3 regions of the Mycobacterium sp. NGS63 genome follow, and region 3 is predicted to be linked to each of the others. Evidence: riboswitches for the same ligand, from Rfam matches in the RefSeq annotation. Region 3 holds a riboswitch; each other region holds the start of a gene.

What was found. A riboswitch is a leader RNA that binds a small molecule or an ion and turns the genes downstream of it on or off. The one in region 3 is predicted to bind magnesium.
Region 1: linked by a shared signal. The riboswitch ahead of AC5Y4Z_RS02030 (Rv1535 family protein) and the one ahead of AC5Y4Z_RS15860 (hypothetical protein) in region 3 are both predicted to bind magnesium.
Region 2: linked by a shared signal. The riboswitch ahead of AC5Y4Z_RS21400 (PE family protein) and the one ahead of AC5Y4Z_RS15860 (hypothetical protein) in region 3 are both predicted to bind magnesium.

Annotation. Positions count from the first base shown of each region.
Region 1 is NZ_JCALCJ010000001.1:408,046-418,366, reverse strand. Features, by position in the region: gene ileS (isoleucine--tRNA ligase) at 1-2,091, opposite strand, end outside; gene AC5Y4Z_RS02030 (Rv1535 family protein) at 2,363-2,599, opposite strand; M-box (ykoK) riboswitch at 2,879-3,063, opposite strand; gene AC5Y4Z_RS02025 (TetR/AcrR family transcriptional regulator) at 3,143-3,781, opposite strand; gene AC5Y4Z_RS02020 (NAD(P)H-dependent flavin oxidoreductase) at 3,778-4,899, opposite strand; gene AC5Y4Z_RS02015 (carboxymuconolactone decarboxylase family protein) at 4,931-5,509, opposite strand; gene pks2 (sulfolipid-1 biosynthesis phthioceranic/hydroxyphthioceranic acid synthase) at 6,388-10,321, shown strand, end outside.
Region 2 is NZ_JCALCJ010000009.1:47,261-57,581, reverse strand. Features, by position in the region: gene AC5Y4Z_RS21410 (PPE family protein) at 1-609, shown strand, start outside; gene AC5Y4Z_RS21405 (PPE family protein) at 625-1,761, shown strand; M-box (ykoK) riboswitch at 1,845-2,020, shown strand; gene AC5Y4Z_RS21400 (PE family protein) at 2,323-2,622, shown strand; gene AC5Y4Z_RS21395 (PPE family protein) at 2,641-3,798, shown strand; gene AC5Y4Z_RS21390 (PPE family protein) at 3,818-5,020, shown strand; gene AC5Y4Z_RS21385 (hypothetical protein) at 5,040-5,252, opposite strand; gene AC5Y4Z_RS21380 (DUF732 domain-containing protein) at 5,310-5,612, opposite strand; gene AC5Y4Z_RS21375 (DUF732 domain-containing protein) at 5,717-6,064, opposite strand; gene AC5Y4Z_RS21370 (extracellular catalytic domain type 1 short-chain-length polyhydroxyalkanoate depolymerase) at 6,240-7,157, shown strand; gene AC5Y4Z_RS21365 (DUF732 domain-containing protein) at 7,154-7,468, opposite strand; gene nei2 (endonuclease VIII Nei2) at 7,512-8,267, opposite strand; gene AC5Y4Z_RS21355 (ATP-dependent helicase) at 8,271-10,321, opposite strand, start outside.
Region 3 is NZ_JCALCJ010000005.1:381,668-391,988, reverse strand. Features, by position in the region: gene AC5Y4Z_RS15900 (elongation factor G-like protein EF-G2) at 1-385, shown strand, start outside; gene AC5Y4Z_RS15895 (DUF2231 domain-containing protein) at 400-891, shown strand; gene AC5Y4Z_RS15890 (FadD7 family fatty acid--CoA ligase) at 879-2,411, opposite strand; gene oxc (oxalyl-CoA decarboxylase) at 2,486-4,171, shown strand; gene AC5Y4Z_RS15880 (L,D-transpeptidase) at 4,284-5,039, shown strand; gene AC5Y4Z_RS15875 (hypothetical protein) at 5,131-5,760, opposite strand; gene AC5Y4Z_RS15870 (NADP-dependent oxidoreductase) at 5,894-6,838, shown strand; gene AC5Y4Z_RS15865 (NRAMP family divalent metal transporter) at 6,840-8,618, opposite strand; gene AC5Y4Z_RS15860 (hypothetical protein) at 8,656-8,871, opposite strand; M-box (ykoK) riboswitch at 9,160-9,339, opposite strand; gene AC5Y4Z_RS15855 (O-methyltransferase) at 9,401-10,060, shown strand; gene AC5Y4Z_RS15850 (SGNH/GDSL hydrolase family protein) at 10,064-10,321, opposite strand, start outside.

The DNA of each region.
Region 1 (10,321 bases), on a different contig from region 3:
GATGTAGCGGTCCAGCACGTTGGCCGAATCAACCCGCCAGGTCCCGACTTTCGGCGCGTACAGCGCCAGGAAGCTGTAGGCGTTCCACAGCGGCAGCAGCACCTGCCGCACGCCCTCGCGGATGCCCTGCTCGGTGACGATCAGGTTGCCGCCGCGCAGGATCGGCGACGCCATCAAAAACCACCGCATCGCGTCGGAACCGTCCCGGTCGAACACCTCGGAAACGTCGGGGTAGTTGCGCAGCGACTTGCTCATCTTCTGGCCGTCGGAGCCCAGCACGATCCCGTGCGCCACACAGGTTTTGAACGCCGGACGGTCGAACAGCGCCGTCGCCAGCACGTGCAGCGTGTAGAACCAGCCGCGGGTCTGGCCGATGTACTCCACGATGAAATCGCCCGGATAATGACTGTCGAACCAGTCGCGGTTCGAGAACGGGTAGTGCACCTGCGCATACGGCATCGAGCCCGAGTCGAACCACACGTCGAGCACGTCGGGGATGCGCCGCATCGTGCTGCGCCCGGTGGGGTCGTCGGGGTTGGGGCGGGTGAGCTCGTCGATGTAGGGCCGGTGCAGGTTGGTGGGTCGCACCCCGAAGTCGCGCTCCAGCTCGTCGAGGCTTCCGTAGACGTCGATGCGCGGATGGGCCGGGTCGTCGGACTTCCACACCGGAATCGGTGTGCCCCAGTAGCGGTTTCGCGAGATCGACCAGTCGCGGGCGCCGGCCAGCCATTTGCCGAACTGGCCGTCCTTGACGTGCTCGGGATACCAGGTGATCTGCTGGTTGAGTTCGACCATGCGGTCGCGGAACTCGGTCACCGCGACGAACCACGACGACACCGCCCGGTAGATCAGCGGATTGCGGCACCGCCAGCAGTGCGGGTAGGGGTGCTCGTAGGTTTCGTGGCGGACCAGCACCGCGCCGTTGGCCGCCGCCGGGCCGCTGCCGTTCTTCAGGTCGCGAATGATGTGCGGGTTGGCGTCAAAGACGTGCTGCCCCTGGTAATCCGGGACCGTCGCATCGAATCGGCCGTTGGAGTCGACCGGCGTCACCGGCGCGATGCCGGCCGCCTCCCCGACCGCCATGTCGTCCTCGCCGTAGGCCGGCGCCATGTGCACGATGCCGGTGCCGTCCTCGGTGGTCACGAAGTCGCCGGGCAGCACCCGAAAAGCGTTGGGCGCGTCCAGGAAATACGCGAACGGCGGCAAATACTGCATCCCCAGCAGCGAAGAACCGCTGTAAGTGCCCAACACCTCGGGCTCTTCACCGAGCTCGCGCGCGTAGGCGGCCAGCCGCGCCTCGGCCAGCACGAAGCGCCGCTCCCCCACCCGCACCTGCGCGTACGTCACGTCCGGGTTGACGGCGACGGCGAGGTTCGACGGCAGCGTCCACGGCGTCGTCGTCCAGATCAGCAGATAAGCCCCGTCGAGCGGGCCGCCGACCACCTTGAAACCGACGGTCAGCGCCGGATCCTGGCGGCTCTGGTAGACGTCGTCGTCCATCCGCAATTCGTGATTGGACAACGGGGTCTCGTCGCGCCAGCAGTACGGCAGCACCCGGTAGCCCTCGTAGGCCAGGCCCTTGTCCCACAGCTGTTTGAACGCCCAGATCACCGACTCCATGTAGGACGGGTCCAGCGTCTTGTAGTCGTTGTCGAAGTCGACCCAGCGCGCCTGGCGCGTCACGTAGGCGCGCCACTCGTCGGTGTAGCGCAACACCGATTCGCGGCACGCGTCGTTGAAGGCGGCGATGCCCATGGCGTCGATCTGGGACTTGTCGGTGATCCCGAGCTGGCGCTCGACCTCCAGCTCGGCGGGCAGCCCGTGGGTGTCCCAGCCGAAGCGGCGCTCCACCCTGTAGCCGCGCATGGTGCGGTAGCGCGGCACGATGTCCTTGACGTAGCCGGTGAGCAGGTGCCCGTAGTGGGGCAGCCCGTTGGCGAACGGCGGCCCGTCGTAGAACACGTACTCCGGGGCGCCGTCGCGGCGCGCGATGCTGGCCCGGAAGGTGTCGTCGCGGTCCCAGTAGTCGAGAACCTCGAGCTCGAGCGCCGGGAAGTCGGGCGCCCCACCGGCCGGCTTGGGGTAAGTCACAGCGTCGTCTCCCTGTGCCACTTAGCTGGCCGGGGACGACGACGCGCCAGGTGCGCGAGCGCCGCGGTACCACCCCGCTTGCCGCGCTGGCGCGCGGCCGCTCATCGACGGCTGTGACGGGCCTACCCGTTCGGTTCTACTGAGCCGGTGCGGCTGTTCTTCCGAAGGCTCCCCGGTGATGGCCGGATCGACGCCAATGCATCAATACTACGAAATCGTGCACCCCGAGGGGTTACCTGGCCTCAGGGAAAACCTGGGGCCGGGAAGCCCCTCAGGTCTGGACTTCGAGCAGGCCGACGCGCCACAGCGCCGCGTACACGTGGCGCACACCGATGCCCAGCAGGTGCGCGGCGCCGTCCACCAGCGGGTCGCGGATGATGATGGTCCGGCTTTCGACCCGGGGCGCCGCCTGCTCGGGCGCCGCGGTGTCGTCGCGCACCACCGACAGCTTGGGGGCGGGCACCACTTCGTCGTAGTCAACTACGGGGTCGTGCGGGAATGCGGTCATGATCGTCTCCTAGAGCGGAATCGCAAAACGAGCGTTGAATGGACTGACGTTGCCCGTCCCGTTGCGGTTCCGATCCCAAAACGCTTGGCCGCGAAGCTGAAAGCTAGCCGCGGTCGTCGCGCCGGAGACCGGATCGGGACGAGACAAAGCCCGGACTTCGACCCGGACTGTCGCTGGAACTCATGCGTCCCTCACCTCCTCGACGTCGCGACGGCGCGCGGCTGCCCGCGCGATCTACACGCATCACAAAGGAGTACAGAAACCGGCGACCGCCGGTAAACCGCACCCCTCTCGTCAGAGCTTCGGCACTACACGACGTGTCCTGCCCGGAAAAACAAACCGAGCCGGAAGCCACCTGGGCTCAACCCTTAAGCCGGGAGGAGCTGTCCTGACCCGGGGCGTCTTTGGACGTTCGGGGTCAGTGGCCTGTATTCGTGTAGACGCCTCACCTAACGAGGTGCTACCCGACCGATGATGCACGACGGGCATGGCGCGGTCAAATCCCCCCGGGCGCCGTGTCCGAATCTTTACGCAAGCCTTGCGTCACCCTCGCGGGCGCAGCCCGTCGAGCACCAGCGCGACGACGAAATCGGCCACCTGAGCTGCGGTGACGTCGTCGTCGGTGGTCAGCCGCCGGTGCGCCAGCTGCCCGACCAGCGCCGCCAGCGTGTACGCCACCATGCGCGGCGGCGCGGCCACCACCTCGCCGCGCTCCTGGGCGGCGACGATGAAGGCTTCGATGTCGTCGATGAACCGCTCGTAGATCCCGCCGAGGTGCTTTTCGAACCGCTCGCCCAGTGCGTAGGGGTCGCGCAGCAGCAGCTTGACGGTGGCCTTGTCGGATTCGAAGAACTCCAGCGTCGCCCGCACGGCCACCCGAAGCGGTTTTTCGTCGCCGAAGTTCTCCGCCGGCACGCCGAGGGCGGCCAGCGCCGACGCGACATGGCTGCGCAGCGCGCCCTCCTCGGCGGCCATCAACGCGTGAAACAGCTCGTCCTTGGAGTCGAAGTACCAGTAGACGGAGCCGTAGGCGAGCCCGGCCCGCTTGGCGATGTCGGCGATCGTCGTCGCATGAAAACCCTTGCGCGCGAACACTTCTTTGGCCGCGGCCATGATCTGCTCGCGCCGCTGCGACTTCTCCTCGTCGCTGACCGCGCGACGCCGCCGGGTCGCGCTGGTCACGTATCGACCAGGCCGTCGAGCCGCCCGATGGTGTCGATGAACTCCTCCACCATGTCCAGCACCACCGAGCGCGTCGGGCGGACCCGGTCGAGCGAGCCGACGACCTGGCCGACGAAGTAGGTCGCCAGGTCCCGGGCCCGGGAGTCCGGGTGCGTCGCGGCCTGGTTGATGCGCACCTGGGAGTCGGTGACGAGCGCGGTCTGCAGCGGCATCCCGAGGGGGTCGGGGGTGTCCGCGCGCGCCCATTCGTCGGTCCAGGCGGTGCGCAGCATCCGCGCCGGCTTGCCGGTCATCGACCGCGACCGCACCGTGTCCGACGAGCTGGCCGTCAGGAACTTCTCCTTGACCGCCGGCGTCGTCTCTGCCTCTTCGGTGGTCAGCCACACCGACCCGCACCACACGCCCTCGGCCCCCAGCGCCAGCGCGGCGGCGACCTGGCGGCCGCGCGCGATGCCGCCGGCCGCCAGCACCGGTACCGGGGCCACGGCGTCCACTACTTCGGGGACCAGGACCATGGTCGCGACCTCGCCGGTGTGCCCGCCGGCCTCGGTGCCCTGCGCGACGATCAGGTCGACGCCGGCGGCGGCGTGCCGCTGCCCGTGCCGGGTGGTGCCGGCCAGCGCGGCCACCAGGACGTCGTGGCCGTGGGCCCGCTCGACGAGGTCGGCGGGTGGCGGCCCCAGCGCGCTGGCGATCAGCCGGATGTCGTGGGCGAACGCGACCTCGAGCAGCGGCTCGTAGCCCTTGGGCGAGATGTTGAGGGAGCCGGGCACCCGGTGGTCGTCGGTGCGCGCCGGGATGCCGTAGCGAGCCAGGATGTCGTCGACGAACGCCCGGTGCTCCTCCGGCAGCAGCTCGGAGACCTGCGCGGCGTCGATCCCGCCTTTATCGGCGCCGACGTACTTGGGCGGCAACAGCAGGTCGACCCCATAGGGCTTGCCGCCCGTCTGCTCCTCGATCCAGGTCAGCTCGCTGTCCAGCCGCTGGGGGCTGTGCGCGACGGCGCCCAGGACGCCGAACCCGCCGGCGTTGGTCACCGCGGCCACCACGTCGCGGCAATGGCTGAAGGCGCAGATAGGAAACTCAACGCCGAGCAGTTCGGCGGCTCTGGTTCGCATTTTCCGACGCTAAGAGTTACTGACTGATAAGTCAATCGAGAGCGGGCCGGGGCGATTCGCCGTCCGGCGGCCAGCTCGAGACACCCTGTTCCAGCGGCACCTCGAGGCTGTGCAGGATCGACGCGATCATCCGCCACGCCCCGATGGCCGTCACCAGCTCGACCAGGACCGTGGGGTCGTCGCCCAGCTCGCGCGCGCAGGCCGCCCAGCTCTCGGCCCTGACGGCGCCGTCGCGCACCACGTCGTCGGTCGCCGCCAGCACCGCGCGCTCTTTGGGCCCGAAGCCCTCATAACCCCGCCAATCGCGCACCCCGAGCATGTCGTCGGCGCTCACGCCCAGCCGCGATGCCACCCGCCAGTGCTGCGTCCACTCGTAGTCGCACGCGGTGAGCCAGCCGATCCGCATGATCACCAGCTCGCGCAACCGGGCGTCGAGGGCGCCGTGCCACAGCATGGTGGCGAGCAGATCGTTGATAGCGCGCGCCAGCGCCGGATGGTTCAGCAACACCTGGAAGATGCTGAGCTCGGCCATGTAGTCCGGCACCGCGGCTTCGTCGGCGGCGGCCTTGGCCTCGTCGAGCGGCAGTCTGGGCACCCGGGCTGTCATCACGGTCATCGTAGCCAGGTATCGGGCGAAAAGCCCGGAGCGCCAAGGGCAAACGCGAATCGCGCCGTCGGCCGCCATGCGCCCGGCGAAAACGGCCGATCTCGGTCCTGGACGCGAATACCTTTGGCGCGCTAACAAATACGCCGATGTGGCCCGGCCCGGCGGCCTGGGAGACGCCCGAGACCCCCATGAATTCAATCCCCGGGTCCGGCCGTGACCCGGGTCACACCCGGCGGTCCGCCCGCGCCTGTGGTGGCCCGCCGACGAACATAACGAACGAATCTCACCGACATTTAATCTCGGCTTAAGCTTGCAATCTTAAAGATTTCAGCGATTTCCCTGCGCGGTTTCGCAATAGCCCCTACCATGGCCGCATCACGCATCCCCGATGCCCTGCATCGGCGCGTCCAATTTGGTCTCTGGCCTTGGCCGTTCTGGCTCGGGCCGGTTCGTGCTGCGCTGCACAGCCCTCGGCGCCGGCAGTGCCGCCGAGGGCCCACGCGATGGCGCGATGTTGCCGGACGGCCTTGCGGCACAGCGCCTCTGGCAGCGACTCAAGTGCGGCTCAACGCCCAAATATCGTCCGAAAAGTATGCGTCTGGCCCTTCGGCCAAGCCGATTGTCGGGCCCACCGGGGCAAGCCGTTGTTAAATTTTTGTACGATCGCACGATTTTTCCACGCGTAACGTGCGCAGCCGCTACGCTGCTGATCGCGCCACGTTCTTACGGCGGGCTTCGATTGCGGGGGTCGGTGGGTTGATTGTGCTTTGCTGCGGAGTTGCGAGCGCGCACAAAAAAATTCGGCGAGATTTCTCGAAGCTCTGATAAGAGCGAGCAGCAGTGATAGGAACTTGTGGATAGGCAAGGAGAGGTGAAGGACAGTGGGTAAGGCAGGCGTTGCTCCGGTCGCCGTCATCGGGATGGCGTGCCGACTGCCGGGGGGCATCAACTCCCCTGACCTCTTTTGGGAAGCGTTGCTGCGTGGCGACGACCTTGTCAAGGAAATTCCCGCCGAGCGCTGGGATGTCGACTACTACTACGACCCGGAACCCGGCGTGCCCGGCCGGTCGGTCTGCAAGTGGGGCTCGTTCCTGGACGACGTCGGCAACTTCGACCCCGAGTTCTTCGGCATCACCGAAAAGGAAGCCATCGCGATCGACCCTCAGCACCGGTTGCTGATGGAAACCGCGTGGGAGGCCATGGAACACGCGGGCCTCACCAAAGACACGATCGCCGACGAAACGGGCGTTTTCGTTGGATTGAACTACGGCGACTACCAATTCGTGCACGCCGCCACCGACGCGTTCGACGGCCCCTACGGGAACCCCGGCACCATCTCCTGCATGGCCTCCGGGCGGATCGCGTACGCGCTCGGCCTGCACGGTCCCGCGGTCACGATCGACACCGCCTGCTCGTCCGGCCTGTTCGCGATCCACCAGGCCTGCCGCAGCCTGAACGACGGCGAGAGCAACCTCGCCTTCGCCGGCGGCGTCAACGTGATGATGGAGCCGCGCCGGTCGGCGTCGGCGTCGGCGGGCGGCATGCTCTCGGGCACGGGACACTGCCACGCCTTCGACATCAAGGCCGACGGCTTCGTCTCCGGCGAGGGCTGCGTGGTGCTGCTGCTCAAGCGCCTGACCGACGCGCAGCAGGACGGCGACCGGATCCTCGGTGTGATCCGCGCCACGGCCGCCAACCAGGACGGCCACACCATGAACATCGCGATGCCGTCGGGCGAGGCGCAGGCCGCCGTCTACCGCGCGGCGCTGGCGGCGGCGGGCGTGGACGCCGGCACCGTCGGCATGGTCGAGGCCCACGGCACCGGCACGCCCGTCGGTGACCCGATCGAATACGGCAGCCTCGCCGAGGTGTACGGCATCGGCAACCCGTGCGTGCTGGGCGCGTCGAAGACAAACTTCGGCCACACCCAGGCCGCCGCCGGCGCGCTGGGCCTGATGAAGGCGGTCCTGTCCGTCCAGCACGGCGTGGTCCCCAAGAACCTGCACTTCGAGAGCCTGCCCGACGACATGGCCCGGATCGACACCGGATTGTTTGTGCCGCAAGAGAATACGCCGTGGCCGCTGAGCGGTGGGCAGCCGCGGCGCGCGGCGGTGTCGGCGTACGGGATCTCGGGCACCAACGTGCACGCCATCGTCGAGCAGGCCCCCGAGCCCCTGTCCCGCAACGGCGCAGCCACCAAGGCGAGCCACGACGGCACGCTGCTGTTCCCGCTGTCGGCCACCTCGGCCGACGGGCTGCGGGAGACCGCCACCCGCCTGGCCGACTGGGTCGAGGCGCACGCCACCGAGCTGGCGGCGGCCGACCTCGCCTACACGCTGGCCCGCAAGCGCGGGCACCGCTCGGTGCGGACCACGGTACTGGCCAGCGACACCCCCGAACTGCTGACGGCGCTGCGCGACGTCGCCAACGGCGGCGCCCTGTTCCAGGAAGTGGTGGGCCAGGAGGAGCGCGGGCCGGTCTGGGTGTTCTCCGGGCAGGGCTCGCAGTGGGCGACGATGGGCTCCGACCTGCTGGCCAACGAGCCCGCGTTCACGGCCGCCATCGCCGAGATCGAGCCGCTGATCGCCCACGAGTCCGGGTTTTCGGTGACCGAGGCGCTGACCGCCCCCGAGAAGGTCACCGGCATCGACCGCATCCAGCCGACCATCTTCGCCATGCAGGTCGCACTGGCGGCCGCGATGAAGTCCTACGGGGTCCGCCCCGGCGCGGTGATCGGCCACTCGATGGGCGAGTCCGCCGCGGCCGTCGTCGCCGGTGCGCTGTCGCTCGAGGACGGCGCGCGGGTCATCTGCCGCCGTTCGCGGCTGATGACCAAGATCGCCGGTTCGGGCGCCATGGCGTCGGTGGAACTTCCTGCGCAGCAAGTGCTTTCGGAGCTGATGGCCCGCGGCGTCAACGACGCAGTGGTGGCCGTCGTGGCCTCGCCGCAGTCCACCGTGATCGGCGGCGCCACCGAGACCGTCCGCGAGCTGGTCGCGGTGTGGGAGCAGCGCGAGGTGATGGCCCGCGAGGTGGCCGTCGACGTCGCGTCGCACTCGCCGCAGGTCGACCCGATCCTCGACGAGCTGTACGACGTGCTCGCCGAGATCGAGCCACTGACCCCCGAGGTCCCCTACTACTCGGCCACCTCGTTCGACCCGCGCGAGGAGCCCTACTGCGACGCCAACTACTGGGTGGACAACCTGCGCCACACGGTGCGGTTCTCCGCGGCGGTGCAGGCGGCGCTGGAGGACGGCTACCGGGTCTTCGGTGAGCTGTCGCCGCACCCGCTGCTGACCCACGCCGTCGACCAGACGGCTCGCAGCCTGGACATGACGGTCGCCGCGCTCGCCGCGATGCGGCGCGAGCAGCCGATGCCCCACGGGCTGCGCGGGCTGGTGGGCGACCTGTACGCCACCGGCGCGACGGTCGACTTCTCCGTGCTCTACCCCGGCGGGCACCTGGTCGACGCGCCGCTGCCGGCCTGGACGCACCGGTCGCTGCTGCTCGACCGCGAGGGCCACAGCTCCCGCGCGCTGGCTTCCAGCGTGGCCGTGCACCCGCTGATGGGTCAGCACGTGCGCCTGCCCGAGGAGCCGGAGCGCCACGTGTGGCAGGCCGAGATCGGCACCGCGACGCTGCCCTGGCTGGGCGACCACCAGGTGCACGGCACGGCCACCCTGCCGGGTGCCGCCTACTGCGAGATGGCGCTGGCCGCGGCGCGCACGGTCTTCGGCGAAATGTCCGAGGTGCGTGACGTCCGCTTCGAGCAGATGCTGATGCTCGACGAGGAGACGCAGATCAGCCTCACCGCAACCGCCGAGGTTCCGGGCGCGCTGACCTTCGCGGTGGAGACCAACGAGGAGGGGGTGCAGGCACGGCGGGCGTCCGCGGTCCTGCACGAGGTCCTGGACGCACCGGCGGCCGAGCGGCCCGCGGCGGTGGACATCGAGGAGCTGCTCGCCGCGCACCCGAGCCGCCTGGAGGGCAACGACCTTCGCGACGCGATGGACCTGTGCGGCATTCAGTACGGCCCGGCCTTCACCGGCCTGTCCGCCGCGCACACCGCCGAGGGGACCGGCACCACGGTGCTGGCCGAGATCGGGCTGCCCAGCGTGATCCGCACCCAGCAGTCCAACTACGGCGTGCACCCCGCGCTGCTCGACGCCTGCTTCCAGTCGGTCGCCGCGCACCCGAGCGTCGCGAACGCCAGCCTCGGCGGCCTGCTGCTGCCGCTCGGCGTCCGCCAGCTGCAGGTCCACGGCCCCGTCAGCACCGCCCGCTACTGCTACTCGAGGGTGACCGCGGCGACGGGCGGGTCCGTCGAGGCCGACCTCGACATCGTGGACAAGCACGGGACCGTCCTGCTGGCCGTGCGCGGCCTGCAGATGGGCACCGGCGTCTCGCCGAGCGGTGAGCGCGCCCGCGTGATGGCCGAGCGGCTGCTGACCGTCGAGTGGCAGCAACGCGAGCTGCCCGAGGTGGCGGCGGCCGACACCGGGGCGTGGCTGCTGGTCAGCACCTCCGATGCGGCCGACCTGGTCGCGGCGGCGTACACCGACGCGATGAAGCTGCACGACGCGGAATGCGTCACCCTGTCCTGGCCGGCGCAGGCCGACCACCCGGCCGTCGCCGAGCGGCTGCGCGCCGAGGTCGAAAAGGGCGGGTACGCGGGCGTCGTGGTGCTCACCGAGCCGAAGAACGGCAACCCGGACGACGAAAGTGCCGTGCGCGGTGGGGATTACATCCACCACCTGGTGCGCATCGCCCGCGAGCTGCCCGAGCTGCAGGGTGAGTCGCCGCGGCTGTACGTCG
Region 2 (10,321 bases), on a different contig from region 3:
GCGACGGCCGCGCAAGCCACCGCCGCACCGGCCGCCGCCGCCCCGGCGGCATCGACCCCGATCGGGGACTTCCTGACGTCGGTCCTGAGCACCCCGTTGGGCTTCGACCCCAACCAGGGTTGGTTCGGGCTGGCGAATACCTATGCCAACCAGTTCATCTCGTCCGGCTTCCCCATCAACCTGCTCAGCTACGTCGCGCAGAGCACGTCGGCGCAGGCCCTGCAGAGCGTGGGCAGCGACGTCGGTCAGGGCCTGGCCGAGGGGGAGTCGGCGCTCGGGGCGTCGGAGATCGGCCTCGCCAGTGCGATCAAGGGCATGGGATCGGCGCCGGCCGCGTCGCTGGGCGTCGGCGTGTCCCTGGGAAAGCTGACCGCGCCGCCCGCCGTGGTGGGACTGTTACCGGCCGCCCAAACGCCGGTCCAGCTGGCGTCGGCGGCGTCACCGCTGGATGCCGGGGACGCCGGGTTCGGCATGCTCCCGCCGTTGATGCCGCCGCCCATCTCGGCGGGTAGTGGCTGGCGAAAGCGCAAGCAGCCCAAGGCCGAGGAACTCGAAATCGGCAAGCAGGTCAAGGGTTCGGTGATCCACCCGCCCCCGTCAGCAGGATAGAGCCGGCCCGACGTCATGGATTTTCAGACGTTGCCCCCCGAGGTCACCGCGGCGCTGATCCACTCGGGGCCGGGCGCGGGGTCGCTGATCGAGGCCTCCGCGGTGTGGCAGCGGCTGGGCATCGAGGTGGAGGACGCTCTGCCCAACTACGCAACGGTGCTGTCGTCGCTGACCGAGGCCTGGCAGGGCCCGTCCTCGCGGGCGATGATGGCGGCCGTCGACCCCTACGTCACCTGGCTGAGCACCACCGCGCACCAGTGCGAGCAGCTCGCCAACTCGATGCGTGTCGTCGCCACGGCATTCGAATTAGCCAGCCGCACAGTCGTTTTCCCCGTGCAGGTCAGCGCCAACCGGACCCGGCTGGCGCGGCTGATCGCCAGCAACTGGCTCGGGACCAACAGCGTGGCGATAGCCGAGACCGACGCCCAGTACGAAGGCATGTGGGTGAACAACTCGGCGGCGATGTATCGCTACGCGGCGACGTCGGCGCAGGCCACCCGGCTGCCGCAGTTCGCGTCGCCGCCGGCGATCGCCAATCCGGCTGCGGCGGGCGCGCAAGCCGGCGCCGCGTCCGCAGCCGCGGCCACCCCGGCGGCATCCACACCCCTGGGCGACTTCCTGACGTCGATCCTCGACAGCCCCGGCGGCTTCAACCCCCACGACGGCTGGTTCGGATTGGCCAATACCTACGCCAATCAGTTCATCGCCAGCGGGTTCCCCATCAACATGCTCAGCTACCTGGCGCAGAGCAATACCGCGCAGGCGCTGCAGAACGTCGGCAGTACCCTGGGCCAGGGCCTGAGCGAGGGCGCCTCGGCCCTGTCGGCGGCCGGCGCGGACCTGGCCGGCGCGGTCAGGTCCGTCGGCTCGGCGCCGACGGCGGCGGTGGGCGTCGGGGTTTCGATGGGCAGGCTGATCATGCCCCCCGCCGCGGTCGGGATGCTGACCGCTTCCCAGACGCCGGTGCAGCTCGCCTCGGCGGTATCCCCGCTCGCCGCAAGCGAATCCGGGTCGCCCTTCATGCCGCCGCCGATGATGCCGCCGGTGACGCCGCGCGACAAGCGCAAGCGCGAGGGCCGCGACTATGACGACATCGAATACGGGCTGGAGCTCAAGGGCACCTTCATGACCCGCCCGCCCTCGGCCGGTTGAAGCCGAAAGTCACTGCGTCAAGCGTTGAATCGAGTGGTGCTTAGGGTTGACGCACTAGCCCGCGGGTGCAACGATTGCCGTTGCAAGCACCTCGCTAGGTGAGGCGTCTGCACGGACACAGGCCACTGACCTCGAACGTCGAAAGACGCCCAGGGTCAGGACAGCTTTTCCCGGATTAAGGGTTGAGCCCAAGTGGCTTTCGGCTCCATCGAGCCGGATACGCCGTGTGGTGCCGAAGCTCTGACGAGAGGGGTGCGGCGCCCGGGCGTTGTCACCCGGGTCCTTCTCCCCGGCATGCACTGTATGGCATCCCCGTGTGCCCTGGCTGTAAGGAGGTGAGAGCGAAATGAGTCCCGACGACAGTCCGTATTCCAGATCGACCATTTCGTTGCGAACCGAACCAGGCACCGTTCCGGCAGCCTGAACGGCTCACCTCGACACCTCTCGTCCGCAAAGTAGTCGGCAGCTCGACGTCCGGTTGCGTTGCGGTCAGAAGCCCTATGTCGCTTTCGATTTCGTGGTCGCAGGCTTTGCCGCGCCCAATTTGTCAGGAGAACTCCCATGAATTTTGTCACCGCCCGGCCGGAATCGCTGGCCGCAGCCGCGACCCGCCTGCAGCAGATCGGCTCCACGCTGGCCGCCCAGCACGCCGCCACCGCGGCCCCGATGACCGGCGTAGTGCCCGCGGCCGCCGATGAGGTGTCGCTGGTGACCGCGGCTAAGTTCGCCGTGCACGCCCAGACGTTCCAGACACTGGGCGCTCAAGCCGCCGCGATGCACGAGCTGTTCGTCTCCACCTTGGAGACCAGCGCCGGATCGTATGCGGCCACCGAGGCGGTCAACGCCGCCGCGACCCGCTGAGCGCTCGAGGAGCGAGCGATGATCGACTTCGCGGCGCTGCCGCCGGAAATCAACTCGGCCAGAATGTATTCGGGGCCGGGATCGGCGCCGATATTGGCCGCCGCTTCGGCCTGGAACACCATGGCCGCCGAAATGCGTTCCGCCGCAGCTTCTTACGGCTCGGTGATCGCCGAGCTGACCGGCCAGGGCTGGTTCGGCCCGTCGTCGCTGTCGATGTTGGCGGCGGCTACACCGTACGTCGAGTGGCTGAGCAACACCGCCACCCAGGCCGAGCAGACTGGCACACAAGCCCACGCGGCCGCGACCGCGTACGAGGCGGCGTTCGCCATGACCGTGCCGCCCGTGGTCGTCGCGGCGAATCGCGCCCAGCTCGCGATGCTGGTCGCGACCAACGTCTTCGGGCAGAACACCCCCGCCATCGCGGCCACCGAGGCCCAGTACGCCGAGATGTGGGCGCAGGACGCCGCCGCGATGAACGGCTACGCCGGCGCCTCGGACGTCGCATCGGCGTTGTCACCGTTCAACACGCCACAGTCCGCCGCCAGCGCCGGTGGAATCGCCAACCAGGCCAACGCCGTTGCGCAGGCGGGCCAAACACCCGCGGGCACCGGCGGATCGGCGCTGTCGTGGCTGGAAAGCCTGCTCGCGACCGGTTCGGACCCGTCCTCCCCGTTCTACAACCTGGCGCAGTTGGTGAACGGAGGCTCCGGATCGTCGCTCTACAGCTTCTTCAATTCCAATTTCGTCAGCACCGGCATCGTCAACGGGGCGCTCGCCGGTGGCCCGTTCAACCCGGAATTCATCCTGCAGACCATCGCCGGGTTCAACTTCATGTTCGGCAAAGGAGCCGCTACCGCGGGCATGGCGGCGGCGAACGCCGCTGTCCCCGCCTCCGGCGTGCTGGCCTCCGCCGGGTTGCCCGGAGCGGGTGCCGCCGCGATGGGCCATGCGCGGCTGGTGGGGGCGCTGTCGGTGCCGGGAACCTGGGCGTCGGCGGCCAACGTGAGCCCCGCCGAAGCGGCGCTGCCGGCCACCGGCCTCGACATCGGCTCGGGCGGGCCCGGCGGGCCGGGGGCCTACACGCCGATCGTGGGCGCGGGCCGCAGGCTGCGCCGGGCCATCCCCAAATACGGGTTCCGCCCCGTCGTGATGCCGCGGCCGTCGGCCGCCGGATAAGAGACTCGAGGAAACCACCATGATCGACTTTGCGGTATTCCCACCGGAAATCAACTCCGCCCGGATGTACTCCGGTCCCGGCTCGGCGCCCATGCTGTCCGCGGCCGCCGCATGGAACACGATGGCCGCCGAAATGCGTTCGGCGGCCGCGGAATACGACGCGGTGATCGCCGGGCTGACCGGCGAAGGCTGGTTCGGTCCATCGGCGATGTCGATGGTGGCCGCGGTTGCGCCGTACCTCGAGTGGCTGAGCGCCACCGCCGCCCAGGCCGAGCAGGCCGGCTCCCAGGCCAACGCGGCCGCGGCCGCCTTCGAGCAGGCGTTCGCCGTGACGGTGCCCCCCGCGGCGATCACGGCCAACCGGGACCAACTGTCAAACTTGTTGGCCACCAACGTTTTCGGTCAAAACACCGCGGCGATCGCGGCCACCGAAGCCCAATACGGGGAAATGTGGGCCCAGGATGCCGCCGCGATGAACGGCTACGCCGGCGCCTCGAGCGCGGCGACACAGTTGACACCGTTGAGCGCGCCGAACTCCGGCGGCGCATCGGGCGGCGGTGCGGCCAAGCAGGCCAACGCGGTCAGCCAGGCGGCCACCACGCCGGCGGGCACCGCGCAGTCGACGGTGTCGTCGCCGTTTTCGAACGTGCTGGGTCAACTCGAAGAGGTGATCGCGCCGGGTTCGAACCAGGACAAGACCGGGCTGGCCGGGATCCTCAACGACCTCAGCGGGTCCAACGGCGCGCTGCTGGGGGGCTCGCTGTCCAATGCGTCGATCGGCAACTTCACCAACGCGTTCACCACCAGCGGCTTGCTGAACCCGACGTCGATGATCGACTCGGCAACCGCGTTCAGCTTCCTCGAGCCGGGGTCCAACGCGCTGGGCGGCGCGTCGGAGACGTCGAGCGTGGCCGCGCTCGGCCAGCCGGTGACGCTGGCTTCGGCGCGGATGGGGAGCGCAAACCTGGTCGGGGCCCTGTCGGTACCGCCGAGCTGGAGCGGTTCCGAGGCGGCGATCAGCCCGGCCTTTGCGACGACCCGCATCGGGGCGGGCGCCTACCAGAGCCTGAGCGGCACCGAAATGGTGATGCAGGACGTCGGACCGATGGGCATCCCGGGCGCGCCGTTGGGGGGGATGGCCGACGCGGCCGACGACGAGTTCAGCGCCCCCGTCTACGGATTCCGCCCCCGCGTCTTGGGCCGCCCGCCGGCCGCGGGTTGACCTGAATCGACGCCGAAAGTCACTGCGGCGCTTGGCCGGCCGGCACCCCGGACAGGCCGGCCGAAATGCCCCGGTCGATCTGGTCCGCGACGGAGGACCCGTCGCTGGAAACCGTTTGCGAGCAGGCGCAGCTCAATTCGTTGAAGACGCTGGGGTCGGCGCCGGCCGGTGCGGCCCCCGCCAGCGCGGCGCCGACCGCAAGGGCCGCGCCGACAAGGAGTTTCGGTGCCACCCCGAAATTTTAGGCAGCCGATTGTCGCGTCCCCGCAAGCGCGGCGTTGCGATTTCGTTAAGACGCGTGCTTCGGGCAGTACGCGCGGATGCTCGCGCCGACGAAGTAGCCGGCGTGGTAGCCGTCCAGATCGGTGTTGCCCATGACGGTCTGGGCGACTTGGCTCGGGGTCTTGCCGATGTCGAGTTCGTCGCAGACCTCGTGGCCGGCGACGACGGCCTGCTCCGGGGTGCCGAAGTGGATACCCTTGGCGTTCAACGCCGCCAGGAACGCGTCGTCGCTGGCGTCGGCGTGCGCGATCGGGACCACCGCCACCGCCAGGGGGGCGAGTGCGGCCGTCAGGACACGGGCGCTTCGCATGTCGCATCCTCCCTCGCGGCGCAGTCGGCACTCAGCTTCGCACAATGCGACCAGGGCTGAATTGCAATCGCGGCAACTGCCGCAAAGGGATGGGCGTTGAGCCGTTACGACGGGACGTCGGCGTACTGCGGGCAGTAGGCGCGCTCGGCGAGGGCGACGAAGAACCCGGAGTGGTCGCCGTCCAGGGTGCTGCTGTTCATCACGTCCAGCGCGATCTGATCCTGGGTCTTGCCCATGTCGAGCTGGTGGCAGACGAGGTGGCCGGCCGCGATCGCGGACGCCGGCGCCTCGTGGGCGATGCCGTTGGAGTGCAGCACCGAGATGAACGCGTCATCGGTGCCGTCGGCGTGAGCGGCCGGGGCCAGTGGACCAAGAAGCGCGACCGCCGGAACGAATCCGGCGGCCAACACCGACAACAGGGGGCGGAGCCTGCGCGTACGGGTGTTCGGCATGCCTGCAGACTCGCCCACAAAGGTTGCGAGCAGGTTACGGCTGTGCATCGTGTAATGGTCGCGGACGTTTCCAACACCGCAAATAATTAGAAACATCGCGACATTAAATCGGCGCGCGGTCTGCGCGATCGGCCCGCCTCCCGCGATCCACGGCCGCGCTCGGTAGCTTGACGGCATGCCGTATACGCGCTGGTTGTCGCTCGCCATGCTGGCGATGTGCCTGGTGGGGTGTGGTGCGCGTCACGTGGCGGCGGCCGGCGCCCGGGACCTGTCCGGCACGTTGCGGTCCGGCGGCATGGACCGCACCTACGCGCTGCACCTGCCGCCCGGCGATCCGGTCGGGCTGGTGCTCAGCCTGCACGGGGGCGGCGGCACCGGCAACGGCCAGCGCGGCCTGACCGACTTCGACACCGTGGCCGACGCCCACGGCCTGGTGGTGGCCTATCCCGACGGCTACGACAAGAGCTGGGCCGACGGGCGGGGGGCGTCGCCGGCCGACCGCCACCACGTCGACGACGTCGGGTTCCTGGTAGCGCTGGCGGGCAAGCTGCAAAGCGACTACCACATCGCGCCGGGGCATGTCTTCGCCACCGGGATGTCCAACGGGGGCTTCATGTCCAACCGGCTGGCGTGCGACCGCGCCGACGTCTTCGCCGCGATCGCGCCGGTGGCGGGCACGCTGGGCTCGGGCGTGGCCTGCCATCCGTCGCGCCCGGTGGCCGTGCTGGCCGCGCACGGAACCGCCGACCCGCTGGTGCCGTTCAACGGCGGGAAGGTGCGCGGCCGCGGCGGGGTCAGCCACGCGATCGCGGCCACCAGCATGGTGGACACGTGGCGCTCGGCCGACGGCTGCCAGGGCGACCCGTCGTCGCAGGTGTTACCCAACGTCGGGGACGGCACCGTCGTCCACCGCTTCGATTCCACCGCGTGCGCGGCGCCCACCGCGGTGGTCTTCTACCAAATCGACAACGGCGGGCACACCTGGCCGGGCGGCAAACAGTATCTGCCCCAGGCGATCATCGGGCGCACCTCGCGCGCCGTGGACGCCTCGGAGGTCATCGCCCAGTTCTTCCTCGCCCACGCCCGCGACTAGCGGTACGCGGGGCAGTACGCGGCGATGGCCGCGCCGACGAAGTACCCGGCGTGATAGCCGTCCAACTGGCTGTTGGTCATCACCTCGTTGGCGATGTCCGGCTTCTGCTTGCCCATGGCCAGTTCCTGGCAGACCTCATGCGCCGCGGTGAGCGCGGCCTGCGGCGATGAGAAGTCGATGCCCCGGGCCTTCATCGCGTTCAAAAAGGTGTTGTCCATGGCGTCGGCGTGCGCGGCCTGGCCGGGCCCTCCCGCGACGCCGAGCAGCGCCAGGGCCACGGCTAGGCCGGCCAGCAGCGCACGGGGGGTCACCCCGCGATCATCGCACGCCGGGCACCGGCGCGCGAAAGTTCGCTCAACGCTGGCACGACGGGCACCAGTACGTCACCCGCTCGCCGCCGTCGTCGTAGCGGATGCGGGTGCCGCAGCGACGGCAGGGCTGCCCGGCGCGCCCGTACACCCACAGCTGCCGGCCGTGCCGGGTGTCGCCGGTGGTGCAGCGGTTCCAGCGGAACCGGTTGACCCACAGCATGTCTCGGGCGCGGGACACCAGCCGGCGCGGATCGGTGACCTCGACGACCGGCGCGGTGGGCAGGTGGCCGGCGACGAAACACAGCTCGTTGCAGTAGACGTTGCCGATGCCGGCCAGCACCCGCTGGTCCAGCAGCGCCTCGCCGAGCGGGCGGTCCGGGCGCGCGGCCAGGTTGGCCGCGGCCCGCACCGGGTCCCAGTCCGGTCCGAGCAGGTCGGGCCCCAGGTGCGCGACGGCGTCGCCGTCGCGGTCGCGCTCGAGGATCTCCAGCACCCCCAGGTCGACGCCCACGGCGCGAACGCCGCTGGCTTCCAGCACGATCCGCGCCCGGTGGTCCACCTTCACCGGCCGCTTGCCGACCCGCCAGCTGCCGTCCATCTTCAGGTGCGAGTGGATGCTGGCCGGCCCGACGCGGATGAACAGGTGCTTGCCGCGGCTGAGCGCCTCGTCGACCACCTGCCCGGTCAGGTCGACGGTGGCGAACCGCGGCACCCGGACGTCGCAGCGCGTCAGCGTGCGCCCGGCCAGGTGTTGGCGCAACATGGCCGCGGTGTGCCAGACGGTGTCACCTTCGGGCATGGTTCACCGCAACCGCATCCCCCGTGGGGTCCGGGCGAATCCGGCTTCGGAAAGCGCGGTGAGCGCCGCCTGCGGCGCGCCCGGCTGCAGCGCCGGCGTCCCGTCGACGCGTTCGACCAAGATCGACGCGACCCGGCGGGTGGCGACCAGCTCGGCCAGCGCCCCCGCCGCCGCCCGGTCGGCGGCGGGGTCGTCGGTGAACGTCAGCAGCGAGCGCCCGCCCCGCTCCAAAAACCAGGCCAGCCCGCCGTCCACCAGCACCACGAGCGCGCCCGCCTTGCGGCCGGGCCGGGCCCCCGGGGCCTCGGTATCCCCGTTGGCTGCCGGCCAGGGCAGGGCGGCGCCGTACGGGTTGGCCGGGTCGGCGGCGGCCAGCGCGACGGCCCGGTACTCCGGTCGCTCCGGGTCGATCCCGTCGCTGTAGCTGCGCAGCCGGTCGACGGTGGACGCGACGGCGAACTGGGCGCCACCGAGCGACTCGACGAAATAGCCGCGCTGGCACCGGCCGGCCTCCTCGAAGGTGCTCAGCACCTTGTACAGGGTGGCGAAGCCGCCCGGCACGCCCTCGTTGGCCACGGCGCCCCTGGTGAGCACGCCGTGGCGGGCCAGCAGCAGCTCGGCCTGGTAGTGCGCGCGCACCGTGGAATCGGGCTCCGGGGCCGGCAGCGCCGACCACCGCCCGGCCACCGCCGGGTCGGCGCTGCGGTGCTGGGCGTGCGCGACGGCGTAGCGGCTCAGCCGCGGCGGCCGGTGCGTGCGGTGCGCCGGCTGGGACCGCTTGCGGGCGCCCGCGCCGGCCAGCACCGCGCGCACCGGCGCGAACGTGTCGCCGGTGACCCAGCCGGCCCAAATCAGTTCCCACAGCGCCTCTTTGAGCGCGGCTTCGGTGATGCCGTCCTGGCCGAGCTGGCGGAAGAAATACGCGCCGCCGCCGGCCAGCGTGTCCAGGATCGCGCGGTGCACGTCGGTGAGGTCGAGCGCGGCGGGCCCGGCGAGGGTCGGCGGCGCGGAGTCGCTGGCGTGCAGCGCGATCCAGCCGTCGCTGCCCGAGATCGATCCGGCGCCCGACCAGGTGACCTCGCCGCTGGCCAGCAGCTCGTCGAGCAGCGCGGGGGAGTAGTCGCGGACCCGCGGGGCCAGCACCAGCGGTTCGAGCGCCGACGCCGGCATCCGCACGCCGGCCAGCTGGTCGATCGCGGCGGCCAGGCCGTCGAGACCGGACGTGGCGCCGGCGCCCACGTGGTGCCAGGCCGGCAGGAACCGCCCGTAGGCGGCGGTGCTCACCGGCTCCACCTGCGCTCGCAGCGCCGCCAGCGACCGTCGCCGCAGGATGCGCAGCACGTCGGCGTCGCACCACTGCTCGCCCGCGCCCGGTTCGGCGCTGGCCTCGGCCGTCACGAAGTCGCCGCGCACCAGCCGGTCGTCGGCGGCGAGCCGGCCGAGCACGTCGGCCGTCACCCGCAGGCCCAGGCCGAACCTGCCGGCGGCCTCGGCCGTGGTGAACGGCGTGTGGGTGCGGGCGTAGCGGCCCAGCAGCTCGCCCAGTGGGTCGGCCACCGACTCGGTGAAGGCGGCCGGCACGCCCGGCGGGACCGCGGCGCCGACCCCGTCGCGCAGCCGCCCGATGTCCTCGACGGCCACCCACCAGCTGCGGCCGGCGAACGACACCGTCAGCGCGCGCCGGGCCGCGCGCAGCCCCTCCAGCCAGCCGCCGACCTCCGCGCCGGCGGCCCGCGCGGCGACCTCGTCCTCGGTCAGCGGGCCCAGCAGCCGCAGCAGGTCCGCGACGCCCTCGGCGTCGCGCGCGGCCCGGTCGTCGGACAGGTGCTGCAACTGCCGGCCCGTCGCGGCGATGACGTCCGGGTCGAGCAGCTCGCGCAGCTCCACCCGGCCGAGCAGCTCGGCGAGCAGCGTGCTGTCCAGCGACAGCGCCGCGGCCCGGCGCTCGGCCAGCGGGGTGTCGCCCTCGTACATGAACGCGCCGACGTAGCCGAACAGCAGCGACGCCGCGAACGGGGAGGGCCGCGCCGTCTCGGTCTCCACCACCCGCACCC
Region 3 (10,321 bases):
CACGCTGTTCGACGGCAAGGCGCACAGCGTCGACTCGTCGGACTTCGCGTTCCAGGCCGCGGGCGCCCTGGCGTTGCGGGAGGCGGCCGCGGCGACGAAAGTCAGCCTGCTCGAGCCGATCGACGAGATCTCGGTGCTGGTGCCCGACGACTTCGTCGGCGCGGTGATGGGCGACCTGTCCGGGCGGCGCGGCCGGGTGCTCGGCACAGACACCGTCGGCCACGACCGCACGGTGGTCAAGGCCGAGGTGCCGCAGGTCGAGCTGACGCGGTACGCCATCGACCTGCGTTCGCTGTCGCATGGGGCGGCGTCGTTCACCCGCTCCTTCGCCCGCTACGAGCCCATGCCGGAGTCCGCCGCCACCCGGGTGAAAACCACGGCGTGACAACATATCTGCGCATGTCGACCTTCCATGGGCTGCCTGCGCACATCCTGCTCAACCACTTCGTCGTCGTGCTGGCTCCGCTCGCCGCGGTCCTGGCGATCCTGTGCGCGCTGTGGCCCGCCGCGCGCCGGCGGCTGATCTGGCTGGTGCTGCTGCTGGCGGTGGGCACCCTGGTCCTGGTCCCCCTGACCACCAGCTCGGGTGGGTGGCTGGCGGCCCGCGTCGGCCCCGCGTCACCCGTTTTGACGACGCACGAGGAACTCGGCGGAACCCTCGTCTACGTCGTGGCGGCGCTGGTGGCCACCGTCGCGCTGCTGGCCGCCGTCCACCTGCGTCAGGGTCGCGGACGCACCGTGAAATTCGCGGTGCACGCGGTGGTCGGTGTGTTGGTGATCGTCGCCGCGGTGGCCACCCTGGTGCAGACCTATCGCATCGGTGATTCGGGTGCGCGCGCCGCGTGGGGCAACGTGACGGCCCGGAATTTCCAGGGTAGTCACGGCCCCTGACCGAATTCGGCGGCCACGGCGCGCCGGTCCAGCGAGCCCTTCGCGGTGTGCGGCAGTTCGGCGGCCTCCCGGACGGTGGCGGGCACCTCGAAGGGGGCCAGCCGCTCACGGGAGAACGCCGAGAGTTCGTCCGGCGTCGGCGCGGGTGACTCCCGGGGCACGATCACCGCGGCCACCGTCTCCCCGTACATCTCGTCGGGCAGGCCGAACACGGCCACCTCCACGACGTTGGGGTGGGTGGCCAGCACGCCCTCGACGCGCTCGGGCGAAATCTTTTCCCCGCCACGGTTGATCAGTTCCTTGATCCGGCCGCGGATGCTCAGGTCCCCGGCCGGCGACAGCGACCCCAGGTCGCCGGTGCGCAGCCAGCCGTCGGTGAAGTTGGCGGCGGTGATGGCCGGGTCGCCGAGGTAGCCGCGCACCACGGTCGGGCCGCGCAGCCAGACCTCCCCGACGGCGTCGGCGGGCAGGGGTTGACCGTCGGGTCCGGCGATGCGGATTTCCGGGCCGGTCGAGTGGCCCACCAGACCGGTTGTGGCGGCGGGGGTTTCGAGATTTTCGGCGGCCTCGATGCCCGTCGTGGCGACCTGGTGGGTCGCCTCGGTCATGCCGAAGGCGCACACCACGGGCGCCGAGAACGTCTCGTGCAGCGCCTGAGCCGCCTCCGGGGTGAGCGGCGCGCTGCAGCTGCGGATGAACCGCAGCGCCGCGCGCGCGGTGTGCGGGCGTTCGGTCCTGGTGCGCTCCAACAGGATCTGGTGAATCGTCGGGACCGCGGTGTACCAGGTGGCTTCGACGGCCTCGGTGTCGTCCCAGAACGTGTGCGCGGAGAACCGGCCCCGCGCCGGCAGCAGCACCGTGCCCCCGGACGCCAGGGTCGACAGCAGCGCGGCCATCAGGCCGTGGCCGTGATAGAGCGGCATCACCGCGACCGTCGCGTCCCCCGGGCCCAGCCCGTAGCCGGCGACGATGGCCCGCACCGAGGCCGCGACGTTGTGGTGCGTCCAGGGCACCATCTTCGGCATGCCCGTGGTCCCGCCGGTGAACATGATCATGGCGTCGTCGTCGCGCAGCCCCTCCGGCGCGGCCACGTCGCTCGCCGGCGCCGTGGCCGCGTCGAGGCGCACCTCGCCGGCGCCGGGCGTCACCGCCACCGGCCAGAAGCCGGGCTCGGGTTCGTCGACGAGCACCGCCCGCGCGCCCACGGTCTCGCTTCGGGCGCGCTGCTCGCCGACGGGCAGGGCCGGGTCCAACGGGACCACGATCAGCCCGGCCCGCGACGCCCCCAGCAGCGCGACGACGAACTCGGCGTTGCTGGCCGCGCGCAGCGCGACCCGATCACCCGGCCGCAGGCCGGCCCGCTGCAGCTGCCCGGCCAGGTCGTCGACCAGGCGGACCAGGTCGCGGTAGCTCACCGGTACCCGATCGGCGGTGACGACCAGCGCCGGCGCGTCCGGCCGGTCGCGCGCGGCCGCCTCGACCAGGTCCGCGATGCGCGGGGTTTCGTCGCTGATTCCCATAACCACACTTCTACCGTGCCCGCGTTACCGTCGAGGCACTGACTACCCGAGGACTACTTCGAGGAGTTGCCCCCATGACCACACGTCTGACCGACGGCTTCCACCTCTTCGTGGACGCGCTCAGGGCCAACGACGTCGACACCATCTACGGCATCGTGGGCATCCCGATCACCGACCTCGCCCGCACCGCGCAGGCGTCAGGAATCCGCTACATCGGCTTCCGGCACGAGGCCTCCGCCGGCAACGCGGCCGCCGCCGCCGGGTTTCTGACGCGGCGACCGGGCGTGTGCCTGACGACGTCGGGGCCGGGCTTTCTCAACGGTCTGCCGGCGCTGGCCAACGCCACCGCGAACTGCTTTCCGATGATCCAGATCTCGGGTTCGAGCGATCGGGCGATGGTGGACCTGCAGCGCGGCGACTACCAGGATCTCGACCAGCTGGACGCCGCAAAGCCTTTCGCGAAGGCGGCGTATCGGATCGGCCGGGTCGAGGACATCGGGCGCGGCGTGGCGCGCGCGGTGCGCACCGCGGTCTCCGGGCGTCCGGGCGGCGTCTACCTCGACATCCCCGGTGACGTCCTGGGCCAGAGCATGGACGCCGCGGCCGCGGCCGACACCGTGTGGCGCGTGGTCGATCCCGCCCCGCGGCAGCTGCCGGCGCCGGAGGCGATCGAGCGCGCGCTGGAGGTGCTGCGGCGCGCGCGGCGTCCCTTGCTGGTGCTCGGCAAGGGCGCCGCGTACGCGCGGGCCGACGACGCGATCCGGAAGTTCGTCGCCGACACCGGGATTCCGTTCCTGCCAATGTCGATGGCCAAGGGGCTGCTGCCCGACGCGCACCCGCAGTCGGTCGCGGCCGCGCGCTCGCTGGCGATCGCCCGCGCCGATGCGGTGCTGCTGGTCGGGGCCCGGCTGAATTGGCTTCTCGGCCACGGGGACTCGCCGCAGTGGTCGGCCGACGCCCAGTTCGTGCAGGTGGACATCGCGGCGTCCGAATTCGACAGCAACCGGCCGATCGCCGCGCCGCTGGCCGGCGACATCGGCTCAGTGCTGGCGGCGCTGAACGACGCCCTGGCCACCCGCCCGATCGCCGTGCCCGCGGACTGGACCGCCGAGTTGGCCGATCGCCGGACCCGCAACGACGCCAAGATGCGCGAGCGCCTGGCCGACGACGCGCACCCGATGCGGTTTTACAACGCGCTGGCCGCCATTCGTTCTGTGCTGCAGGACAACCCGGGGACGTACGTGGTCAACGAGGGGGCCAACGCGCTGGACCTGGCCCGCAACGTCCTCGACATGCAGCTGCCGCGGCACCGGCTCGACACGGGCACCTGGGGCGTGATGGGCATCGGGATGGGGTACGCGATCGGCGCCGCGGTGGAGACCGGCGATCCCGTCGTCGCGATCGAGGGTGACAGCGCGTTCGGCTTTTCCGGGATGGAGGTCGAGACGATCTGCCGCTACCGGCTACCGGTGACCGTGGTCATCCTCAACAACGGCGGCGTCTACCGGGGCGACGAATCCTCGTCCGGTGACGATCCCGCGCCGACCGTGCTCAACGCGCGGGCGCGGCACGAGCTGATCGCAGAGGCGTTCGGCGGCAAGGGATACCACGTCGGCACGCCGTCGGAGCTGCGCTCGGCGCTGACCGAGGCGATCGCGTCGGGGGGGCCGTCGGTCATCGACTGCGAGCTGGACCCGGCCGCCGGCGTGGAAAGCGGCCACCTGGCCGGCCGCAACCCGGCCGGCGCGGCCACGACCTGAGCGCGCCGGCGGCGGCCCAGCGAACCCGCCAGTGTTTGCTGGGAAACGCAATGGACCGACCGCCAGGTAGAATATCGTTGTGTCCGTTGAACCATCCCGAAGGATGAACGCCATGCGCCGAGCGGTTCGTTATCTATTCGTAATGGTAGCGATCGCGGGCATGGGCGCGTTGGGCAGCGGTGCGCGCAGCGTGGCCTCGATGCCGCTGCCCAACCCGGTCCCCGGAGTTGCCTCAGTTTCGCCCGCTAACGGCGCGGTGGTGGGCGTGGCGCACCCGGTCGTGGTCACATTCACCGCGCCGGTCACCGACCGCGTCGCGGCGGAGCGGTCCATCCGCGTGACGTCGCCGGTCCGGATGCCGGGCCATTTCGAGTGGCTCGACAACAACGTCGTGCAGTGGGTTCCGAACCACTACTGGCCCGCTCACACCCACGTCTCGGTCGGGGTGCAGGCGCTGACGACGGGCTATGACACCGGTGACGCGTTTCTCGGTGTCGCCAGCCTGTCCGGGCACACCTTCACCGTCAGCCGCAACGGGGAAATCCTGCGCACGATGCCGGCGTCGATGGGCAAGCCCAGCCGCCCGACCCCGATCGGCAACTTCACGGCGCTGGAGAAGGAGCGCACCGTGGTGATGGACTCGCGGACCATCGGCATCCCGCTGAGCTCGCCCGAGGGCTACAAGATCACCGCCCAGTACGCGGTGCGGGTCACCTGGAGCGGTGTCTACGTCCACTCGGCGCCGTGGTCGGTCGATTCGCAGGGCCACGCCAACGTCAGCCACGGCTGCATCAACCTCAGCCCGGACAACGCCGCGTGGTATTTCAACCAGGTCAACGTCGGCGATCCCATCGAGGTCGTGGCCTGACGCCCGTCGACTCCTCAGCCAACGTCGACTTGTTGCGCGATTTCGCAAATTTTCCCGCAACAACTCGACGTTCGGCGCCGGGGAGCGTTCGCTAGCTCGGCAGTCCGGCCTTGATCGCCGCGTCCTGCTTACGGCCGATGTCGGTCGCCACGGCCGGATCGATGGGATCGTTGGGGGCGCTGTCGAATTCCATGTTCACGATCGCCTTGCCCTCGCTGAACAACAACACCGTCACCGCTTGGGAATTGCCCGGCGAAGTGCCAGAGATGATGAAACCGTTGGCGCCGACGTCGACCGGTTGCCACGTGCCGCTGACCTTGCCCGCGTAGTTGGTCTTGGTGTTGTCGATCCCCGCCGGTATTACCGCGGGATCGGCGACGATCAGGATGGTGACCCCGATGCGCCTGCTGTTGTCGGGGCTGGCGAATAGCTGGGCGACGCCGGCCGCGTTGTTCGGATTCTGTACGGGCGGTTGGGGTGTCGTGAAATCTCCGCCGATGTCGCTCGCCTTGATCAGCAACGAACTGTAGTCGGTGGGCTGGCCCGGCTGGCCCGGTGATGGGCTGGTGACCGAACCGCCCGACGTGGTGGCGGCGGTGGCGGACGTCGTCGAAGAGGGGGGCGCCAAGGTTTCGTGGTCACCGCCGCACGCGGTGGCCGCGGTGCCGACGACAATCGTCGCGACCGCCCAGCCGGCGACGGTGATCCGGGCGAGCTCCATGAGCGTTCCTTCCGCGTCGATCCACAGTTGGGCCGCGGCGCCTGACGCTACTGCGAAACGCCGGAACGAACAAGGACGGGGTTCGCGCCTATGCTGGCGTGGGCACGGGCCGTTCGGGGTGGAGGAGCACAGGATGACGGCTGGCAAGGCACGCGCCGTACGGTTCGACCGCTACGGGGGCCGCGACGTGTTGTACGTGACCGATGTCGAGATGCCGTCCCCCGGGCCGGGCGAGGTCGTGGTCGAGGTCCGCGCCGCCGGGATCAACCCCGGCGAGGCCGCCATCCGGAGTGGCGCGATGCACGAGATCTTCCCCGCCACGTTCCCCTCCGGGGAGGGCAGCGACCTCGCGGGCGTGGTGACCGCCGTCGGGCCCGACGTCACCGAGTTCTCCGTCGGCGACGAGGTACTGGGGTTCAGCTTCCGCCGGTCCAGCCACGCCACCCACACCGCCGTCCCTGTCGATCAGCTGATTCGCAAACCTCCCCAATTGAGTTGGGAGGTGGCGGGTTCGCTGTACGTTGTCGGCGCGACGGCGTATGCGGCCGTGCGCGCGGTCGCACCGCGAGCCGGCGACACGGTCGCGGTGTCGGCCGCCGCCGGCGGGGTCGGCGGCCTCGTCGTGCAGCTGTTGGTCCGCCGCGGGGCGGAGGTGCTGGGCATCGCCGGGCCGGGCAACGCCGAGTGGCTGCGCGCCCACGGCGTCACTTCGATCGCCTATGGAGACGGACTTGCCGAGCGGCTGCGCGAGGCGGCGCCCGACGGGATCGACGCGTTCATCGACCTGTTCGGGCCGGACTACGTCCAATTGGCCGTGGACCTCGGCGTCGCGCCCGAGCGCATCGACACCATCATCTCGTTCCAGAAGGCCGGCGAAGTCGGCGCCAAGACCGAGGGCAGCGTGGACGCGTCGACACCGGAGGTGCTCGCCGAGATGGCCGACCTGGTCGCCTCCGGCGCCATCGACTTCGAGATCGCCGCGACGTATCCGCTCGACCGGGTCGCCGACGCCTTCGAGGAACTCGAGAAGCGGCACACGCGCGGCAAAATCGTTCTGCTGCCGGCCGATTCGTACTGATTCAGAACGACATGGCCGGCCCGACGACGCCGGTCTGCACGATCTTGATGATCACGAACGCGACGGCCACCACCAGATAGCCGCGCAGCGTCAACAGCCCCAAGCGCCGGATCGGCGACATGGCCGGCCGGTCGAGCGTGGCGAGGTCGGGTGTCTGCCAGCTCGCCCGGTCCTGTTGGCGGAGGGCGCGGCGTTCGGCGCGCGTCAGCAGCGGGGTGTCGTCGAGCTCGTCGACCTGTTCGGGATCCAGGCCGCCGCCGAGCGTCCCCACGATGGCCTCCGCATTGCGCAGGTCGCGATGCCGCCGGCCGGCGACGATCGCGACCGCGCCGCCGACGATGCCGACGGCCGCGCCGACGGCGAGACCCGTTTCGATGGTGGATGTGGACAGGCCAGGGAAGAACGTGGTCGCGGTCAGCGCCAGCGACAGCAGCACCAAGGACCACACGATGGTCCACGCGATGATGTTCTGCCGCACGGTGTTTACCCATGGGCCGAGCACGGCGCGGTCGTTGCAGAGCAGGACCAAAAACACCGTCGCCGACGGCAGCAGGACGCCGGCGAGCGCCTGCACGCCCTGGGTCACCAGGCCCAGGATGTGGTCGGGGCTGAACGCGACCGCGGCCGACACCGCGAGCAACAACGCGTAGCCGCCGTAAAACAGTGGCGCCTCGCGGATCTTCCAGTGCAGCGAGTGCCGCCTACCCATCGCATCACCGATGGCATAGGTCGTGGCCAGCCCGATGGCGTTAGCCCCGATCAAAGACGCGTCCAGCAGGATGATCGCGAACAGGACGCCGACGGTGTGGCCGAGGTGGGTGGACAGGGCGGATGCGACCGCGCCGGCGTCGGCGAAGGCGCCCACGTCGGCGGTGTCGGCCAACCCGAAGGCCGTCACCGCCATCAGGGCCGTCGCCCCGACGATCACCACCACGATGCCGATGACCAGATCGGCTCGCGCGTACGGGATCCAGCGCGCCGTGATGCGCTTGTCCACCACGTTGGACTGCTGGAAGAACAACTGCCACGGCGCTACCGTGGTGCCCACGATCGCGACGACCAGCAACAGCACGGTGGAGTCGAGCCCGCCGGGAAAGTGCGGCAGCAGCCCACCGGCGGTGCCGTTCAGGGTGGGATGCACCAGCAGCACCATCGGAATGATCAGCACGTTCACCGCGATCAGCAGGAACATCAACGCTTCCCAGCGCCGGAACGAGCCCCCGGCCACCACGGCGAACAACAACACGGCCGCGGCCGGGATCGCAACGATCCTCGGGCAGCCCAGGAATCCGAGTGCCAGTGATACACCGATGAATTCGGTGACGATGGTCAAGGCGTTGAGGATCAACAGGTCCCCGACGCTGAAGGCCCCCCAGAACTTTCCGAAGCGCTCGAAGATCAGCCGCGCGTGTCCGACCCGGGCGACCGCGCCCAGCCGCAGCACCATTTCCTGGTTCACGTACAGCACCGGGATCAACAGCACCAGCGTCCACAGCAGGCCCATTCCGTAGTTCTGCCCGGCCTGGGCGTAGGTGGCGACGCCGCCGGCGTCGTTGTCGCCCACCATGACGATCAGGCCGGGACCGGTGATGACCATCAGCGTCCGCAGGCGCCGCCAGCGACCGTCAAAACCCCCGGTGTCGTCGCGGCGGATGCGGCCGAAAGCGCCGACGATGTCGCCGGCGTGCGCGGAGTCCAGCACGGCCTGACCGGACACCCGGGGGCGGGTGTCCGGTACCGAGGCCGCGCTCCGGCCTAGCCGGGTGGAGCTCGAAGGCATCGAATTCTCCGTTATCTCAACGAGTTCGCGTGGCAAACTACCGGTGGTGGCTCGCGCGCTCCGACGGATGCCCGCCGAGCGAGGCCGTGACGACCGCGATCGGCGTCCGCGAGACGTAGAGGTTGGCCCGCTCCTGCGGAGTCAGGGCGCTGCGGGCGTGCAGCTTGCCGGCCAACAGCCGGCCGACGCGCAGCATCGAACCACCCTGGCCCCCCTTGAGGCCGGTAAAGCGGTGCGTGACAACAAAAGCCATGATCTTTCCCCTGTCGGAGGGCCCGATCGGCTCGTGTGGTTCAGAGCGCCGACTGCACCCCGGCTTCCCGCGAGCCGCGCGGGGATTCACCGCGCGGGGCCGACGGGCGTCCAGGGAAAGTTCAGGCGGCGCAAAGGATGCCGGAACCGGATCGGGACAAGACGGATTTCGGATAGGAACTGTCGCCGGGACTCATCTCGCCCTCACCTCCTCACGGCCGGGACACACGCGGGTGTCGTCACACTCACCTGAACGGAAGAGGCACGAATGACCGGCGGCAGGCCGCCGACCGCACCCCTCTCGTCGGAGCTTCGGCACTGCACGGCGTATCCGGACTCAATCGATGTCCGGAAGCCACTTGGGCTCAACCCTTGGGTCCGGGAAGAGCTGTCCTGACCCGGGGCGTCTCTCGACGTTCGGGGTCAGTGGCCTGTATCCGTGCAGACGCCTCACCTACCGAGGTGCTTGCACGACCATCTTGCCCTGCGCCCTTGTGCCCGTCAAACGCTGGGCGCCTACCCTCGACGGCATGGCCAACACTTTGCAGGACCCGAAGGTCGCGACGGTGCTCGACCGGATGTACGCCGAAACCAGGGATCAGATGTCGAAGTTGCGTGAGCGGCACGGTGACTTCGACCGCCCGATGAGCGCGCAGGAGCGCGCGGAGGCCATGAGCGAGTTCTACATCCCGGTGACGCCGGAGGCCGGGCGCCTGCTCTACGCGCTGGTGCGCGCCACCCGGCCGGCGACGGTGGTCGAGTTCGGGATGTCGTTCGGAATCTCCGCCGTCCACCTGGCATCGGCGGTGCGCGACAACGGCGCCGGCCGCGTGGTGACCACCGAGCTCAGCAACACCAAAATCGCCGCGGCCCGGCAGACCTTCGCCGAGACCGGTCTGGCCGACGCGATCACCATCCTCGAGGGGGACGCCCTGACCACGCTGGCCGACCTGGACGGGCCCGTCGACTTCGTCCTGCTCGACGGCTGGAAGGACCTGTACCTGCCGGTGATCGAGCTGCTCGAGCCGCGCCTGGCGACCGGCGCGCTGGTGGTCGCCGACAACGCCAACGCCGCGGACACCCAGCCCTACCTCGACCGCGTGCGCAACCCGGCCAACGGATACGTGAGCTTCAACTTCAACGTCCGGGACAGCGACAGCATGGAAATCAGCTGTCGCACCGGCGATTAGGCGCTATCGCAGGGATTCCTCGAGCCACGGCGTCAACCATTTCACCCCTTCCGGGGTGAGGTGGACGCCGTCGCTGCGCACCTTGATGCCGTCGACCTTGGCGGTGTAAACGCCGTCGGGACCGAGCTTTTTGTTCAGATCGAGGATCTGGACTCCTCGATGGTGCGCAACCGTCTTGCGCAGCATGGTGTTCCAGAGATTGACCCGGTCGGGTTGGTCCTCCGGATACAAGCGCCCGTCGGGCTTTTCGCCACCCCGGCT